Regions from separate parts of the Pseudomonas sp. SDT291_1_S447 genome, predicted to be linked through region 1. Evidence: predicted binding sites of a transcription regulator. Region 1 holds the regulator's gene; each other region holds the start of a gene.
The links. Region 1 encodes FliA, which starts transcription of late flagellar genes. Its sites were predicted from a motif close to CTAAAGTTTNNNNNNNNNNNGCCGNTAA; they were not measured.
Positions count from the first base shown of each region.

Region 1 (4,678 bases):
GCACTCTGGCCTGGAATCAGCTGCAAGGCAGCCGCCCGGCGCAAGCCAACCTGTATCGCCGTCTGCAACGTATCGGTCTGTCCGGCCCGTTGTCGCGCGATCTGCTGGCGATGATCACTGATATCGAAGAACCCCGTCAGGCCTGGCGCATGTTGCTCGCGCACCTGGCGCGGATGATTGCCGTGCCGGAAGTCGAGCCGCTGGAAGAGGGCGGTGTCATCGCCATGGTCGGCCCTGCCGGCATGGGCAAGACCACTACACTCGCCAAGCTTGCCGCGCGTTATGTGCTGAAATACGGCGCGCAGAATGTCGCGCTGGTGAGCATGGACAGTTTCCGCATCGGCGCTCAGGAACAACTGAAGACGCTGGGCCGCATTCTCAATGTGCCGGTGACTCACGTCGATCCGGGCCAATCGCTGGTGCAGGCGCTGGATCCACTGCTGCGCAAACGCGTGGTATTGATTGATACTGCCGGCCTGCAAGCCAGTGATCCGGCGCTGCGCATGCAGCTGGAAAGTCTGGCCGGACGTGGCATTCGATCAAAAAATTATCTGGTCTTGGCAACCACCAGCCAGAAACAGGTTCTAACCGCCGCTTATCACAGTTACAAGCGTTGCGGGCTAGCCGGGTGCATCCTGACTAAACTGGATGAAACGGCCAGCCTTGGCGAAGTGTTGAGCCTGGCGATCAGTCATGAATTGCCGGTCGCGTACCTGACCGATGGCCCACGGATTCCGGATGATTTGCATCTGCCGCGCCGTCATCAACTGGTCAGCCGCGCCGTCAGCGTGCAAATGCAGGAAGAACCCAGCGAAGAAGCCATGGCTGACATGTTCGCTGATATCTATCACAGCCCGACCAAGCAGGTAGGCTGAGGTATTCATGAACAGTTTTTGTACCTACATCGATGGTCTGCCATGCATTGTTCCGGTTGTGAACGCGCAGCCAGTAATGTGGCCTCCGTCTATGCAAGACAAGGTAAAGAAATAACATGGGCAGCATGCATCCCGTACAGGTGATCGCGGTGACCGGCGGCAAAGGTGGCGTCGGCAAGACTAACGTGTCAGTGAACTTGTCGCTGGCGCTGGCAGAGCTTGGCCGTCGGGTCATGCTGCTGGACGCCGACCTCGGTCTGGCGAACGTTGACGTATTGTTGGGGCTGACCCCTAAACGCACGCTGGCCGACGTCATCGAAGGCCGTTGCGAGTTGCGCGACGTGCTGTTGCAAGGCCCCGGTGGCATCCGCATCGTCCCGGCCGCGTCCGGCACGCAAAGCATGGTGCACCTGAGCCCGGCGCAACACGCCGGTCTGATTCAGGCGTTCAGCGACATCGGCGACAATCTCGACGTACTGGTGATCGACACCGCTGCGGGTATTGGTGACTCGGTAGTCAGTTTTGTTCGCGCCGCGCAGGAAGTGTTGCTGGTGGTCTGCGACGAGCCAACCTCGATCACCGACGCTTACGCGCTGATCAAGTTGCTCAACCGCGATTACGGCATGAACCGCTTCCGCGTGCTGGCCAACATGGCGCAGAGCCCGCAGGAAGGGCGCAACCTGTTCGCCAAGTTGACCAAGGTCACGGATCGCTTCCTTGACGTCGCTCTACAATACGTCGGCGCCGTGCCTTACGACGAAAGCGTGCGTAAAGCGGTGCAGAAGCAGCGTGCGGTGTACGAAGCCTTTCCGCGTTCCAAGTGCGCACTGGCGTTCAAGGCGATCGCGCAGAAGGTCGACACCTGGCCGCTGCCCGCCAACCCGCGTGGCCACCTTGAGTTTTTCGTCGAGCGCCTCGTGCAGCAAACGGCAGGGCCCGTGCTATGACAGCAAGCGGTATGAACTACTACAAGAAGTCGGCACGTGACGCGCAGTACGAGTTGATCGAGCGTTACGCGCCACTGGTCAAGCGCATTGCCTACCACTTGCTGGCACGCTTGCCGGCGAGTGTGCAGGTCGAAGACCTGATCCAGGCCGGGATGATCGGCCTGCTCGAAGTCTCGACCAAATATGACGCCAGCAAAGGCGCCAGTTTCGAAACGTACGCGGGCATACGAATCCGCGGCGCGATGCTCGACGAAGTGCGCAAAGGGGACTGGGCGCCACGCTCGGTTCACCGCAATACCCGGATGGTCAGCGACGCAATTCGCTCAATTGAAGCTAAAACCGGCCGTGATGCTAAAGATCACGAGGTTGCGGCCGAACTCCAATTGAGTCTCGACGATTACTACGGGATTTTGAATGACACCTTGGGCAGTCGCCTGTTCAGTTTCGACGACCTGTTGCAGGACGGCGAACACGAAGGGCTGCACGAGGATGGCGCGAGTGCTCATATGGAGCCGTCACGCGATCTGGAAGATGAACGCTTCCAGGCGGCGCTGGCGGACGCGATTGCCAATTTGCCGGAGCGTGAGCGACTGGTGTTGGCGCTGTACTACGACGAAGAGCTGAACCTCAAGGAGATCGGTGAAGTCCTTGGCGTCAGTGAATCGCGGGTCAGCCAGTTACACAGCCAGTGCGCGGCCCGTTTGCGGGGGCGTTTGGGGGAGTGGCGAGCGCGCTGAAGGCAGTGTGGGGACACTGCGAACGAGGCTGGTGCGGTGATGAACGGCACCGGTCTTGCTCTGTTGTGCTCCAGACAGTCTTTGAGTGCTGCGCCGATTGATTGAAGTGGCGCGTCCAGGTGCTGGGCGCGTTTAAGACTGCTTGGAGGTCGAATTGAACAAAGACATGAAAATCCTCATCGTTGATGACTTCTCAACGATGCGGCGGATCATCAAGAACCTGCTGCGTGATCTTGGGTTCACCAACACCGTCGAGGCTGACGATGGCGTGACTGCCATTCCAGTGCTCAACAGCGGCAGCATCGACTTTCTGGTAACGGACTGGAACATGCCGGGCATGACCGGTATCGACCTGCTGCGCCACGTGCGTGCCGATGAAAAACTCAAGCACCTGCCAGTGCTGATGGTGACTGCAGAAGCCAAGCGCGAGCAGATCATCGAGGCCGCTCAGGCCGGTGTAAACGGCTACGTAGTCAAACCTTTCACGGCTCAGGCGTTGAAAGACAAAATCGAGAAGATTTTCGAACGCATCGGCTGATGAACGCGCGGGGGAGCTATGGAGCATAACGAATCTTCACAGGGCGATTTCGAGTCGACCCTGAAAAAACACGCGGTCGAACTGGTCGAGAGCCTTGAAAAAGGCAGGTTCGGCGACGCTGTGCAACTGATCCATGAGCTCAATCAGACCCGTGACCGTGGCCTGTATCAGGAAGTGGGCAAGCTCACACGTGAACTGCACAGTGCGATCGTCAACTTCCAGATCGACCCGAACATGCCGCAGGCCGAGGAAGTGTCGCAGATCACCGACGCCACCGAACGCCTGGGCTATGTGGTCAAGCTGACGGAAGCCGCGGCCAACCGCACCATGGATCTGGTGGAAAGCGCCACGCCGGTGGTCAACAGTCTGGCTGATGAAGCGCAGACCTTGAGTGCCGATTGGGGTCGCTTCATGCGTCGCGAGGTCGGGGCTGAAGAGTTCCGTGAACTGGCGCGCCGGGTCGACGGTTTTCTGTCACGCAGCAGCACGGACAACCGTGCGGTGTCGAGCAATCTCAACGACATCCTGCTGGCCCAGGATTACCAGGACCTGACCGGTCAGGTGATCAAGCGTGTGACCCAACTGGTCACCGAAGTCGAAAGCAATTTGCTCAAACTCGTGCTCATGGCCAGTCAGGTCGACCGCTTTGCGGGCATCGAACATGACCGCGCCGCGATGCTTGCAGAAAAAGATCCACAAAAACATCTCTCGCAGGGTGAAGGTCCGCAGATTCATGCCGATAAACGAGAAGACGTTGTGTCCGGTCAGGACGATGTGGACGATTTGTTATCCAGCCTCGGGTTCTAGAGTTTTGGAATTTTAGGTTTTTTGGGTTTTTAGACCTGTAGGAGCACCCCATTAATGAGCTTCGGCGCCGATGAAGAGATCCTTCAGGATTTCCTGGTTGAGGCCGGCGAGATTCTTGAGCAACTGTCCGAACAACTGGTCGAGCTGGAAAGCCGCCCGGATGACGCAGATCTGCTCAACGCAATTTTTCGCGGTTTCCACACTGTAAAAGGGGGCGCCGGCTTCCTTCAGCTCAATGAGCTGGTGGAGTGCTGTCACATCGCCGAAAACGTGTTCGACATCCTGCGCAAGGGTGAGCGTCGCGTTGATGCAGAACTGATGGACGTTGTCCTCGAAGCACTGGACGCGGTGAACAGCATGTTCACTGAGGTTCGTGAGCGTGCGCCGATCACCGCGGCCACCCCGGAACTGCTGGCCGCCCTGGCGCGTCTGGCCGAACCGCAATCGGCGGACGAAGCCCCGGCTTCGCCAGTGGCCGAGATGATCGAAGAGCTGGTCGTCGAAGGCGACGCATCGGGCGACATCACCGATAACGAATTTGAACAGCTGCTGGACTCGCTGAACGCCGTCAAGGCTGAAGCTGAAGCCCCGGCCGCTGCTGCACCTGCGCAAACGGCCAATGAAGCCGCGAGCGATGAAATCACCGATGCCGAGTTCGAGTCGTTGCTCGATCAACTGCACGGCAAAGGCCAGTTCGCGGTGGACGCGGTTGCACCAGCGGCGGCAGCCCCTGCGGCGCCGGCCAAGGGCGACAGCTCCGACATCACCGACGAC
Region 1 covers NZ_JBSVXS010000136.1:5,282-9,959, reverse strand. The annotation lists gene flhF (flagellar biosynthesis protein FlhF) at 1-875, shown strand, start outside; gene fleN (flagellar synthesis regulator FleN) at 992-1,822, shown strand; gene fliA (RNA polymerase sigma factor FliA) at 1,819-2,559, shown strand; gene ACW9IR_RS25635 (chemotaxis response regulator CheY) at 2,726-3,097, shown strand; gene ACW9IR_RS25630 (protein phosphatase CheZ) at 3,116-3,904, shown strand; gene ACW9IR_RS25625 (chemotaxis protein CheA) at 3,959-4,678, shown strand, end outside.

Region 2 (4,678 bases), on a different contig from region 1:
ATCCGCCGCCAGTTTCTCCAGCTCTTTAGCCGTAACAGCCAGGTTCGACACAACCTCACGCTGCTCACTGTTGGCCAACGCAATGCTCTGCAAATTACTGCTCAACAACGTCGCGGTGCTGCTCTGCTCCTGAGTCGCCGTGGTAATCGCGGCAAACTGCTGCCCCGCCGAACGGCTCTGCTCGTCAATACGCGCCAGCGCCGAGGCGACATTGGCGTTGCGCGACAAGCCTTCCTGCATCAGCACATTGCCCTGCTCCATGGTGCTGATCGCGTTGCCGGTTTCCTGCTGGATGCTGTGAATCATGCTGGAAATTTCATCCGTCGCCTGACGAGTACGCGAGGCCAGGCTGCGCACTTCATCAGCTACCACGGCAAAGCCGCGACCTTGTTCGCCGGCGCGGGCCGCCTCGATTGCAGCGTTGAGCGCAAGCAAATTGGTCTGTTCAGCAATCGAAGTAATCACGCCAACGATGCCGCCGATTTCCTGCGAACGCTGACCGAGGGTGTTGATCACGGTGGCGGTGCTGTTCAGGGCGCCAGCGATTTGCTCCAGCGAGGACGACGCTTCTTCCATCGAGCTGCGGCCAATCTGGGTTTGCTGGGCATTTTCCTGTGCCAGACGCTGGGTTGCGCCCATGTTGTCGGCAATGTTCAGCGAGGTCGCGCTGAACTCTTCCACCGCACCCGCCATGCTAGTGATTTCGCCGGACTGCTGCTCCATGCCTTCATAGGCACCGCCGGACAAACCGGACAGGGCCTGGGCACGGCTGTTGACCTCTTCCGAAGAGCGGCGGATATGCTCAACCATGGTCGACAGTGCCTGGCTCATCTGGTTGAACGCACGAGACAACTGACCGATTTCATCGTTGCTCGATACGTTCAGGCGCACGCTCAGATCACCGGCGCCCAAGGCCTCGGCCTGACGCACCAGATCACTCAATGGTGCGAGCTTGCTACGCAGCAGCCAGACCACCGAACCGACCGCCAACAACATCGCCAACAGACTACCAATGGCCAGTTGCGTACCGACGCTCCAGGTCACTGCACGGATTTCGGCTTTCGGCATGCTCGCCACCACCGACCACGGCCCGCCGTCGAACGGTACGGCAACGCTGTAGAAATCCTCGGATTTGTCAGCCCAGAACTGACCTTTGCCCGGCGTCTTGGCCAGACCAGTGATCACTGGAATCGACTGATCCAGCGCCTGCACACCGGCTGGCGCGACCAGCCATTTGCTCTGCTCGTCGAGCAGCGCCAGCGAGCCGGTCTGACCGATGCGGAAACGCTTGAGGTTATCGAACTGAGCGTTCTGCGCGTCGGTGTAATCGAAACCAACGAACAGCACCGCAATCACCTTGCCGCTGCCATCGCGCACCGGGGTGTATTGGGTCATGTAGGAGCGCTCGAACAACAAGGCACGACCGACGTAGCTTTGTCCTGCCATCAGCTTCGCGTAGGCCGGGTGCGCGTGGTCGAGCAAGGTGCCAATGGCGCGAGTGCCATCCTGCTTGGTCAGCGAGGTGCTGACCCGTACGAAGTCTTCGCCGCTGCGCACGAACAGCGTGGCGACGCCGGCGGTCATCTGCTTGAACTCGTCGACTTCCTTGAAGTTGTTGTTCAAGACTTCGCTGCCCAGGTGCAAGCCCGGGGTCTGGGTGCCGGCGACTGTCACCGGTTCACTCGGGTGAATGCTCAGACCCGCGCTGAAGCGCTTCTCGAATAGCCCGCTCAGGCGCTGGGTACTTTCACGCAGCGTGCCGTGAAAGGTGCTCAGTTGGTCGGCCAGCAGCCGCGCCTCACTGGCCAGATGCTCTTCACGGGTGGCGAGGTTGGCCGAATCCAGCGAACGCAGGGCGAACACCGTACTGCCACTGATAACTATCGCCAGTATCACAGCGAGCGCGAGGCCCAGCTGCGAGGCGATCCGAGCGCGAGGTTGAGACATGGACAGCTCCTGGCCGAGCCACGGGATCCTCCTTGATCTCGACTCGGATAATTTTCTAATAGTGGGGGTGAATCGTGGATACCGGCACGACGGTTCCACTTGCTCATAGTCGGCGGCAAAACCGAATACTTGAGCGCGCAACGTGGGTATGGCGCAAGGCCGCCATTGTGGCGGCTCGAACGTTTCAGCTCAAGCGCTCAACCGCCGGCAGCTCCATGGCGCGGACTTCGCCTTGCAGGAAGTCACTGAGACGGCGCAAACGTTCACCGCCCGGACGGGTTTTTGGCCACACCAGGTAATAATTCAGTCCGCTGGCGACGGCCGTCGGCCATGGCAGGCTCAGTCGTCCTTGCGCCACATCTTCGGCGACCATCAGCAGATCGCCCATCGACACCCCGTAACCGCGAGCCGCCGCGATCATGCCCAACTCCAGCGTATCGAACACCTGCCCGCCTTTGAGTGACACCTGCTCAGACAACCCCATATGTTCCAGCCAACTGCGCCAATCGCGACGATCCGGCGTCGGGTGAAGTAATTCGGTGCAGGCCAGCCGAGCCAGATCCCACGGTTGATCATTCAGCAGGTTCGGCGCCCCCACTGGAATAAGCTCTTCAGGAAACAGCAGGCTGGCCTCCCAGTCCGGCGGAAAATGCCCGTCACTCAACAGCACTGCGCAGTCGAACGGCTCATCGTTGAAGTCCACCGAATCCACATCCATCCAGGCGCTGGTCAGTTGCACTTCGTTGCCCGGTTGCAAATGGCGGAAGCGACTGAGCCGCGCCAACAGCCAGCGCATGGTCAGGGTCGACGGGGCCTTCATGCGCAAGATGTCGTCCTCGGCGCGCAAGGTATTACAGGCCCGCTCAAGCGCCCCAAACCCTTCGCGGATTCCCGGCAACAGTAAACGCGCCGCTTCAGTCAACTGCAGATTGCGCCCGCTGCGATGAAACAGCCGACAGGCGAAGTGATCTTCCAGGGTGCGAATATGCCGACTCACTGCACTCTGGGTAATCGACAGTTCCTCGGCAGCCCGGGTGAACGAACTGTGTCGCGCCGCTGCTTCAAATGCGCGCAGGGCATACAAGGGAGGAAGACGACGAGACATGCAGAAAGCTCCTACAGCGGGATGCAGCCGACGTGAAAGAATTTGCTCAAGATGAGTTTTAATCATGCCACCCATCCTTTTTATCCCTTTGTGCAAAGCCTGCCAAGCGCCGAGAATCCTCGATCTCCTGTTCCCTCTGAAAATCGAGTGGTGATGACCATGCAGCATCCTGTGCGTACCGAACTCTGGGCCATTCTGCGGCTGTCCGGGCCGTTGATTGCTTCACAGTTGGCGCACATGTTGATGGTGCTGACCGACACCCTGATGATGGCGCGCATCAGCCCCGAAGCACTGGCCGGCGGCGGTCTGGGCGCGGCGAGCTATTCGTTCGTGTCGATCTTCTGCATCGGCGTGATCGCAGCCGTCGGCACGCTGGTGGCGATCCGTCAGGGCGCAGGCGACATTCTGGGCGCTGCACGCCTGACCCAAGCAGGGTTGTGGCTGGCGTGGCTAATGGCGCTGGGTGCCGGATTATTGCTGTGGAATCTGAAACCGGTGTTGCTGCTGTTCGGCCAGACCGAAACCAACGTCAACGCTGCCGGGCAATTCCTGATCGCCCTGCCCTTCGCCCTGCCCGGCTACCTGAGCTTCATGGCCCTGCGCGGCTTCACCAGCGCAATTGGCCGGGCGACACCGGTGATGGTCATCAGCCTCGGCGGCACAGTGGCTAACTTTCTGCTCAATTACGCGCTGATTACCGGCATGTTCGGCCTGCCGAAACTGGGGTTGATGGGGATCGGGCTGGTCACAGCGATTGTCGCCAACTGCATGGCGCTGGTGCTGGCTTGGCATATTCGCCGGCATCCAGCCTACGACGCTTATCCGTTGCGCGCGGGCCTGTCGCGGCCCAATCGGCAATACCTGAAGGAACTGTGGCGCCTCGGCCTGCCGATTGGCGGCACCTACGCGGTGGAAGTCGGGCTGTTTGCCTTCGCAGCGCTGTGTATGGGCACCATGGGCAGCACGCAAATGGGCGCGCACCAGATTGCCCTGCAGATCGTTTCGGTAGCGTTCATGGTGCCAGCCGGTATGTCGTATGCGATCACCATGCGTATCGGCCAGCATTACGGCGCCGGTCAGTTGCTGGATGCACGCATGTCGGGCCGGGTCGGCATCGCGTTCGGCGCGGTGGTGATGCTGGCGTTTGCCATGGTGTTCTGGCTGTTGCCGAATCAGTTGGTCGGCTTGTTCCTCGACCATAACGATCCGGCGTTTGCCGAGGTGATCCGCTTGGCCGTGAGCCTGCTGGCCGTGGCGGCGTGGTTCGAGTTGTTCGACGGCACGCAGACGATTGCCATGGGCTGCATTCGTGGCCTCAAGGATGCGAAAACCACGTTTCTGGTCGGGCTCGCCTGCTATTGGCTGATCGGTGCGCCGGCGGCGTGGTGGATGGCGTTCCACCTCAACTGGGGGCCGACAGGCGTCTGGTGGGGCCTGGCGTTGGGGTTGGCGTGTGCGGCGGTGAGTTTGACGCTGGCGTTTGAATGGAAGATGAAGCGGATGATTCGGCTGGAGCCGCAATCTCGGGGCTTCAACGTCCCTCAGCCTGAATGAAGTTCCCCTGTGGGAGCGAGCTTGCTCGCGAAAGCGGTGTACCTGACATATGTATATTGAATGTGTCGCAGC
Region 2 covers NZ_JBSVXS010000007.1:109,277-113,954, reverse strand. The annotation lists gene ACW9IR_RS04735 (methyl-accepting chemotaxis protein) at 1-1,947, opposite strand, end outside; gene ACW9IR_RS04730 (LysR substrate-binding domain-containing protein) at 2,132-3,052, opposite strand; gene ACW9IR_RS04725 (NorM family multidrug efflux MATE transporter) at 3,206-4,606, shown strand.
Region 2: ACW9IR_RS04735 (methyl-accepting chemotaxis protein) is a predicted target of FliA. The motif match lies at 2,054-2,081, and genes of this name have one in related genera.

Region 3 (4,678 bases), on a different contig from region 1:
ACGCATCACAATCCTTCAACGTTTCATTGAGGTTGGCCACGCTCTGCTGGTTCAACAGGTTGATCTGGTTAACGTCGACGTTGAGGGTTTCCACCACGGCGGTCTGCTCTTCGGTCGCCGCTGCCACCGACTGGTTCATCCCGTCGATTTCGCCGATACGCTGGGTCACGCTGACCAGACGCAAACCGGCCTGGTTGGCCACTTCCACGCTCTGCTCGCTGGAGGCCTGACTGGCGTTCATGGTGGTTACCGCTTCGCGCGAACCGATCTGCAGCGAAGTGATCATCTTGTGGATCTCTTCCGCCGACTCCTGCGTGCGGTGGGCAAGGTTACGCACCTCATCCGCCACCACGGCAAAACCACGTCCGGCTTCACCGGCACGCGCCGCTTCAATCGCGGCGTTGAGCGCCAGCAGGTTGGTCTGTTGCGAAATGCCTTTGATCACATCAAGGATGTGGCCGATGTTGTCGGTGCTGGCGTTCAGGGTTTCGATCTGCGTGCACGACAGGCTGATCTTCTGCGACAACTCGGTCATCGCCAGAATGGTTTGCTCGACCACCTGACGCCCGTCATCGGCCTGCTCGCTGGCGCCGCTGGCGTGTTGCGAAGCATCGGCGGCGTTGCGGGCGATTTCCTGGGTGGCGGCGCCCAACTCGTTGATCGCGGCAGCCACGCTGTTGGTGCGTGCGCTTTGCTCGTCAGAGCCGACGATCGAGGCGTTGGACGACGCCATCACCCGTTGCGACAAGTCATGCACATGACGGGTTGCCGAGGACACTTCGGAAATCGACGCATGAATTCGTTCAACGAACTGGTTGAACGCGCTGCCCAATTCACCGAACTCGTCTTTGCTCTCGACCACCAGACGACGGGTCAGGTCGCCCTCGCCCTGAGCGATGTCCTGCATCGCACGGCCCATGGTGGTCAGCGGACGCATCAACACATTGATCAACAGGCTCAGCAGCAAGGCAATCGCGGCCACGGCGACAAACATGGCGATCAATGCCGAGGTGCGGAATTGGCTGAGTGCGGCGTAGGCTTTGTCGCGATCGATCGACAGACCGATGTACCACTGCGCATTCGGCAGGTCGCTGACCGGAGTGAACGACAGAATGCGTTCCTGGCCGTTAAGCACGACGTTCTGGTTGCCCTTCTCGATGCGCACGCTGGTGTTCGGATAGATGTCTTTCAGGTTTTTCATGACCTGATCTTTGTCCGGGCTGACGATCACCTGACCGTCGGCGCTGACCAGAAACGCATGGCCGAGGCCACCGAAGTCCACCGAGTTGATGATCTTCACCAGGGTTTCCAGGCTCAGGTCACCACCGACCACACCGAGCAACTCGCCGTTCTTTTTCACCGGCATGGCGATGGTCACTACCAGGCCACCGACAGCGGCCATGTACGGCGGCGTCAGCATGGTTTTGTCGGCGACAACCGCTTGCTTGTACCAAGGACGCTGACGCGGGTCATAGCCGTCCGGCATCTTCGCGTCAGGGCGCTGGGTGAACACACCGTTGGCCTGACCGACATAGGTGAACTGGAAGTTCGAAGTGAACGCTGATTGATCGACCAGACCCGGGAAGTCCGCGTCCTTACCCTGATGGGCAACGTTCTGCGCGAGGTTTTCCAGCACCAGAATCCGCCCGCTCATCCAGTTCTGCACGCTGCTGGCGGTCAGATCACCGGCCTGCTGTACAGAGGACTGGAGGTTCTGGCGAATGGTGTTTCGCTGCAGATAATCGTTGTAGAGGGTGAACAGCGCGAACGCCAGGACCACGACGCCCGAGGCGGCCAACAGGATTTTATGGCTGAACTTGAGATTCATTTCATGGGACTTCTTATGCGAAAAGTGGGGATGCGTTCCGGATGCAACATTCCATGTACAGCGCAGGCAGCGTTCTTCAGGCTGCTCTACTTTGGTGCGCGCATGTCTCACCAGTCTGTCGGCACGTGTCGGAGAAATCTTAGGGCTGAGCGGGAAATGGATGGCATTTCTGGTGGATTCCCGCCGAACGGCGTGCCAGAGCGTTCTCCCCGATGTTTTCAGGGCTGATGTTCGGGCGGCAGTTGCAAATTTCGTAACCCTTGATGACAATGCGAGTAATTATCATTTGTGACGTTCGCGTTCATGCCCTCACCTGAGTTTGCAGTACAGGCGCTTTACAGTAGTCATCACGGCTGGCTTAACGCTTGGCTGCGCGCGCGGCTGGGCAATGCGGCGGATGCAGCCGATCTGGCTCAGGACACCTTCGTCCGCCTGCTGCAACGCACCGAACGTCTCGAACTCAAAGCGCCTCGCGCCTTCCTGCGCACGATTGCGCGTGGGCTGGTGATCGATCATTGGCGCCGTGAGGAAATCGAACGTGCCTATCTGGAAACCATCGCCCATTTGCCCGAAGCCGAAACACCGAGTGCCGAAGCCCGGGCGCTGGTGATCGAACTGCTAGAGAGCATTGCGCGGATGCTTGAAGGACTGAAGCCGAAAGTGCGTCAGGCGTTTCTGTTGGCGCAGTGCGAAGGGTTGACCCACAAGCAGATCGCCGAACAGATGGGCCTGTCGTTACGTTCGGTTGAACGTTACGTCGCCGATGCGCTGTATCACTGTTATGTGCTGCGGTACGAAAGCTGATGCCTGTGGATAATCTTTCTCTGAGCCGCCGCACCGAGCCGCAGCAACAGGTGGTCAAGCAGGCCATTCACTGGCTGTTGCGACTGCGCAACAATCACGGCAATCCGCGTCTGAACCGCCAGTGTGAACAATGGCGCGCCGAACACCATGAACATGAATTGGCCTGGCAGCGGGTGCAGTCGCTGCAAGCCGAACTGAGCAACAATCTACGCGCGGTGCCAGGTGCGCAAGTGGCGTTCAACACGCTGGAAAACAGCGCGCAGAGTCTGGGCCGGCGACAGGCGTTGAAGCTATTGTCTGGCGCATTGCTGATGGGTTCCGCTGCATGGCTGGCCAAGGACAATGCCGCGTGGCAGCAATGGAGTGCCGATTACGCCACCGCGACGGGCGAGCGGCGCGGCTTCCAGTTGCCGGACGGTACCCGGATCGAGTTGAACACTGCCAGCGCGGTGGATCTGGATTACACGGCGCAACAGCGCCTGATCAAGCTGACTCGCGGTGAAGTCATCGTCACGTGTGGTGGCGCCGACGAGGGCGCGCCGACTGATCGGCCGCTGCGGGTACAAAACCGTCACGGCACTTATGAGCCGGTCCATGCCCGATTCATCCTGCGTCAGGACAATGATTGCACACGGCTCAGCGTCACCCATGGCCAGGTGGCCATCCACTCCGGCGGCAACTCGATAGAAGCACTCGCCGGGCAGAGTTATCTGATCGACCATCACCAGGTCCGCCCGGCCCCGACGCTGGACATGGACGCTGGCGCCTGGGTCGATGGCTTGATCGTCACGCGCAATATGCGTCTGGGCGACTTTCTCGCGGAAGTCGCGCGTTATCGGCAGGGCTTTCTGAACTGTGCGCCGCAAGTGGCGGAGCTGCGTCTGTCCGGCGTATTCCGTTTGGAAGACACCGACAAACTGCTGGCGATTCTGCCGCAGACGTTGCCGGTGCAATTGCGCTATCGCACGCGTTGGTGGGTGACCCTGGAACGTGCGGTCTGAAATTTTTTGGCGGGTTTTTGCAGCAAGTCCGGCTTGGTCAGTAAGCACTTCAACTCAGCCTTCGCGACTGCCTACGGAAACCTACAATGACTGTCCGCGCCACCTGTAAGAACTCTCCGAATTTCACTGCCGAATCGGGATTGCTGCGCCAAGCTATTCGCGCGGCGCTGTTTTCGACTGCACTGGGCGTTGTTTTGATGCCTTCCTTGAGCATGGCGGCAAATCCCGCGGCCAGTGCAGTCAGCCACCGCTACAACGTGGCTGCAGGCCCTCTCGGTGAGGCGCTGAATCAGTTTGCCCGTCAGGCCGGCATCACGTTGTCGATGACGCCGCAGCAAACTCAGGGACTGCAATCGCCAGGTGTACAGGGTGAGTACTCGACCGATCAGGCGCTGAGCCATTTGCTCGGCGGTTCGGGTCTGGATGCGGTCAGCCAGGACGGCAGCAGCTACGTCCTGCGTCCGCTCGCTGAAACCGAAGCACTGGCCCTGCCGACCACCGACATTAAAGGCTTCGCCCTCGGCAACGCATTGGGCAGCATGGATGGCTACAACGCCACTCACAGCCAGATCGCCACCAAGACCAGTACCGCGTTGCTGGAAACCTCGCAGAGCGTGTCCGTGGTCACTCGCGAGCAAATGGACGATCAGGGTTCGCAGACTGTCTCGCAAGCGATGCGCTATACCCCGGGCGTGCTGACCAATCCGTACGGCGCGACTCATCGCTATGACTACGTGGCAATGCGCGGCTTCAACGACGGCTCGGTGGACAACATCTACCTCGACGGCCTCAAGTCGATGGGCGATAGCGGCACTTACAGCACCATGCAAGTCGACCCATATTTCCTTCAGCGCGTGGACATTCTCAAGGGACCCTCGTCGGTGCTGTACGGTCGCAGCTCGCCGGGCGGCCTAGTGGCACTGACCAGCAAGAAACCGCTGTACCAGGCTTACCACCAGGTTCAAGCGACGGTCGGCACGCAAGGTCAGCGCGGGGTCGGTTTTGACTTCAGCGGTCCAGTCGATGACGACAAGCGTATTGCCTA
Region 3 covers NZ_JBSVXS010000086.1:2,927-7,604, reverse strand. The annotation lists gene ACW9IR_RS21785 (methyl-accepting chemotaxis protein) at 1-1,828, opposite strand, end outside; gene ACW9IR_RS21780 (sigma-70 family RNA polymerase sigma factor) at 2,132-2,632, shown strand; gene ACW9IR_RS21775 (FecR domain-containing protein) at 2,632-3,633, shown strand; gene ACW9IR_RS21770 (TonB-dependent siderophore receptor) at 3,720-4,678, shown strand, end outside.
Region 3: ACW9IR_RS21785 (methyl-accepting chemotaxis protein) is a predicted target of FliA. The motif match lies at 1,944-1,971, and genes of this name have one in related genera.

Region 4 (4,678 bases), on a different contig from region 1:
TGCCGCCTGCGTCGCGTTGCGCGCGACGTCCTGAGCAGTGGCGGTCATTTCCTGTACCGCCGTGGCGACTTGATCGATCTCGGCCATTTGTTTCTGGATGCCGATGTTGGTGCGAATGGCGATGTCAGCGGTGTGTTCCGAGGAATCGCTGACGCTCTGCACCGACGTCACTACCTGCGTGATCATCGCCTGCAATTTGGCCAAAAAGGTGTTGAAGCCCTTGGCGATCGAGCCCAATTCATCGCTGCGATCACTGCTCAAGCGTCGGGTCAGATCACCTTCACCCTGAGCAATGTCATTGAGCATGGCGACCATTTGCTTCAGCGGTCGGGCGATGCCGTGGCCGACCAGCCAGATCACCAGCAGGCCAATGCCGGCGATGAGCAGACCGACCATGGCCATGCCGAAGGTGTCGGATTTACGCTGAGCATCCAGATCGGCCTGTAGCTTTTGCAGATCCGCCATAACGGCGTTCAAAGGCAATTGCAGCATCAATGTCCAGCGCGCGTCGGTCTGGCCGATGCCGAACGGCAGGTACAACTCGATGCGGCCCTTGTCCTTGTTGACCGAGTAAGTCACTTCACCGCGCTTGAGATTGGCCATGGTGGCCGTCTGTTCGGCGTCGAGAATGTCGCTGACTTTTTCGCCGAATTTGCTCGGATCCTGTGTGTACGCGACGATCCGGCCGTTGCCGCCGATCAGGGCCATTTGCCCGGCGCCGCTGTACAACTTCTGGTTGGCGCCGAGGAGCATTTCCTGAATGAAGTTCACCGACAGGTCGGCGCCGACGATGCCCTGGAAAGCTCCGTTGAGCATGATCGGTTCAATAAAGGAGGCGAGCATGACGATCTTGTCGCCGACCTTGTACGGCGCCGGATCGATCACGCAGGCTTTCTTGGTTTCCTTCGAGCACAGGTAGTACTCGCTGGCGCGCACGCCGGTGGACAGGGTCTTCTGATCGTCGACGTCGACCAGTTTGTCGAGGCCGAGGGTGCCGTCATCGTTGCGGAACCACCATGGCAGGAAGCGCCCGTTGGCAGCGTCGATGCCGATCACGCTGGTGCCGACGTAGGCCGCGTCATTGTGGTCGAGGGCGTTTTTTTCCCAGCCGATATACGTGCCGAGAATTTTCGGGTTCTTTTCGACGTTTTCTTTGATCAGGCTGATCAGTTGTTCGCGGCTGACGGTCAGACGTGGCTGGCCATCGGCGCCCGGTGTGCCGAGCAGGGCGTTGACCCGCACCAGTCCGCCGGCGATCAGCAGGGGTGCTTCGAGTTCGCGCTGGATCTGGCTGACCTGGGTTTGCGCCAGCGAAGTCAGGCGCTGTTCGATGACTTGCTCGAACTGCGCCTGGGTGCGCTGCTGCACCATTTCTTGCGTGCGCGCGCCGGAAAACAGCGCATACAGCACCAGCGCGGCCACCACGCTGAGCACGATGGCGCCGGCCAGGGCGGCAACGGAAAACTGGATCGACTTGAACTTCATGGGAGCTCCGCACGCAAGAGGACGTCTGCGCTGATGTATCGGCAGCCGGCATTGGGCCATGAGTGCGAGCCGGTGCAATTGCAAGCCGATGTCGCAAATGGATCAGTGCGCGGCGCAGTTGCACCGGGCTCAGTGGTGGCTGTGAATTTTTTACGACAGGCCAAGTGGGAAACGTCTGAAAGTCGCTGCAACACGTCCGTTGTATCTGGCGCCGATACAATTACCCGCCTACGATACGCGACAGGTTTTCAGGGAGCTTTTGAATGAACAAGACAATGGTTGTAAGTGCACTGAGCGCAGCGCTGTTGCTGGCCGGTTGTCAGTCGGTCAACACCACCAGCGGCGGCGCCGTGGGGGTGGAGCGCAAGCAGTACATGTTCAGCATGCTGTCCTCGCAAGAGGTCGACCAGATGTATGCCCAGTCGTATCAGAAAACCGTCGGCGAAGCCTCCAGCAAAGGTGTGCTGGACAAGACCAGCCCCGAGGCCAAGCGGGTTCAGGCGATTGCCAACCGCCTGATCGCCCAGGCGCCGAACTTCCGTCCGGACGCGGCGCAATGGCAGTGGGAGGTCAATCTGATCAAGAGCGACGAGCTAAACGCCAACTGCGGGCCTGGCGGCAAGATCATTTTCTATACCGGGCTGATCGACAGCCTGAAACTCACCGACGATGAAATCGCCGCAGTCATGGGGCATGAAATCGCCCACGCCCTGCGCGAGCACGGTCGTGAAGCGATGTCCAAGGCCTACGGGATCGAAATGGCCAAGCAGGGCGCGGGTGCGTTGCTCGGTCTGGGTCAGGACAGTCTGGCGCTGGCCGATACCGTGGCCAATTACGGCATGACCCTGCCGAACAGCCGTGCCAACGAAAACGAAGCCGACCTGATCGGTCTGGAACTGGCCGCTCGTGCGGGCTACAACCCGAACGCCGCGATCACCTTGTGGAACAAAATGAGCAAAGCGTCGGAAGGTTCGCCGCCGGAGTTCATGAGCACCCACCCGGCTTCTACCAGCCGAATTGCTTCGTTGCAGGCGGCGATTCCGAAGGTTATGCCGCTGTACGAACAGGCTCCGAAATCCTGAGTCGGTGATCGTTCCCACGCTCTGCGTGGGAATGCCTAAAGGGACGCTCCGCGTTCCAAAAGGGACGCAGAGCGTCCCCGGCTGCATTCCCACGCGGAGCGTGGGAACGATCCTTCTCTCAGGGTTAAACCCAGCCACTACTCTGCATTGCCTTGTACACCGCAACGATCGCCAGAATCATGAATGCCGAGGCCGCGAGGCGACGGATCAGGGTCAGTGGCAGTTTGTCTGCGGCGAAGTTACCTGCCAGCACCACCGGCACGTTGGCAATCAACATGCCCGCCGTGGTACCGATAATCACCAGCCACAGATCCGGGTATTGTGCCGCGAGCATCACGGTCGCGACCTGAGTCTTGTCGCCCATTTCAGCCAGGAAGAACGCAATCAGCGTGGTCAGGAACGGCCCGAACTTGCGTGCGGTGCTGGTTTCATCGTCATCCATTTTGTCCGGAACCAGCGTCCACAGCGCCGTGGCCGTAAAACTTGCGGCGAGAATCCAGTGCAGCGTCGCATTCGAGAAGAAACTGCCGAACCAGGCGCCGACCGCACCGGCTGCTGCGTGGTTGGCCAGGGTCGCGGCGACAATCCCGGCAATGATCGGCCAGGGTTTGCGGAAGCGAGCGGCGAGAATCAGCGCGAGCAGTTGCGTCTTGTCGCCGATTTCGGCCAAGGCAACGATTGCGGTGGGAACGAGTAACGAGTCCAGCATCAGGATTTCCTAAGGGGCGGGTCGACACGGCTATGACACGTACAGCCTTCCCGCCCCGGGTAAGGTGTGCGTGTCATAGGTCTTGTCAAACCCTGCGATCCGTCTGTTGCGGACGCTTGGGTCGCATACGCCATGATCTGAGGATCAAGTATGTTGACGTATGCCGGACGAGCTTGGCGCTCGTGGGAGACTACTCCCCTAGGACGGAGCGGATTCTGCCTAGGCAAATCCGATTGAGCAAGAACAAATTTTCAGCCGCGTTTGGCGCGGTAAATCCGGAAACCATTGCCTTCAGCCTTGATCGCACACACGCCAAGATGCTCTTCGATCAGCGGTTGATACTTGAGGAAGCTGTTCGCGACCAAGCGTAGTTCGCCACCATTTTTCAGATGTTTCGCCGCTTTTCGCAGCAAGTTCTCCGTGGCGAAATAATCGGTGTGCACGCCGACGTGGAACGGTGGATTGCTCAGAATTGCATTCAAACCCATCGGTGCAGCATCGATACCGTCACCAGTCAGCACTTCAGCTTCCAGACCGTTGGCCGCCAGCGTCAGACGGCTGCTGGCGGCGGCGAACGCATCGACATCGAGCAGCGTGACCTGATTGTGCGGATAGCGACGTTTTACCGCCGCGCCCAACACGCCTGCGCCGCAACCGAAGTCGAGCAGATGGCCGCTCGGCAGTTTGTCCAGATGCTCCAGCAGCAGGGCGCTGCCGCGATCCAGGCGACCGTGGCTGAACACGCCCGGCAGGCTGATGACTTTCAGCGGGCCTTCAGCCAGTGGCAATTCATAGGTCTGCGCCAGGCTTTCCAATGATTTCGCTTCCGGGGCATTGGCCACAGTCACTTGCCACAACTGGCAGTGCCGCGCGCTGTCGAGCTTGCGTGGCTTGCCGAACGGGTTGAGCTGCTTGGATGCGCCTTCGATGCCGCTGCGTTTTTCTCCGACCAGAAACACTTCCCGGCCGGCCAGACGCGAAGCCACCGCGTTGAGGATGTAATCGGTCAGATCCTTGGACTTGGGCAAGAACACCACGGCGCTGTCGAACTCGCGCTCCGGGACATTCACGCCGAAATGGCTGCGACCTTCGAAGCGCGCGTCCAGCGCGGCTTGATCGCCGGCATGCCAGCACCAGCCGAATGCGTTGGGCAGGCGCCCGAGCAAATCGTCGGAGGGCAAACCGGCCAACAACAACGAACCTTGAAACAACTCGGGCTGACGAAGCAGTACTTCACTGCGCGGATCCATAACTGCTCCTCAAAAAAAAGTGCCGCAGTTTATCAACTGACGACCCGCAGCGCCTTACCGCTGAAGAACGCCTGAGCGTTTTCGGTCAATTGGCCGACGATGCGTTGGCGTGCCTCGCGGCTGCCCCAGGCGTTGTGTGGCGTAACGATCAG
Region 4 covers NZ_JBSVXS010000020.1:12,819-17,496, reverse strand. The annotation lists gene ACW9IR_RS09535 (methyl-accepting chemotaxis protein) at 1-1,485, opposite strand, end outside; gene ACW9IR_RS09530 (M48 family metallopeptidase) at 1,749-2,567, shown strand; gene ACW9IR_RS09525 (TMEM165/GDT1 family protein) at 2,692-3,276, opposite strand; yybP-ykoY riboswitch at 3,364-3,488, opposite strand; gene ACW9IR_RS09520 (class I SAM-dependent methyltransferase) at 3,528-4,526, opposite strand; gene ACW9IR_RS09515 (2-hydroxyacid dehydrogenase) at 4,559-4,678, opposite strand, start outside.
Region 4: ACW9IR_RS09535 (methyl-accepting chemotaxis protein) is a predicted target of FliA. The motif match lies at 1,521-1,548, and genes of this name have one in related genera.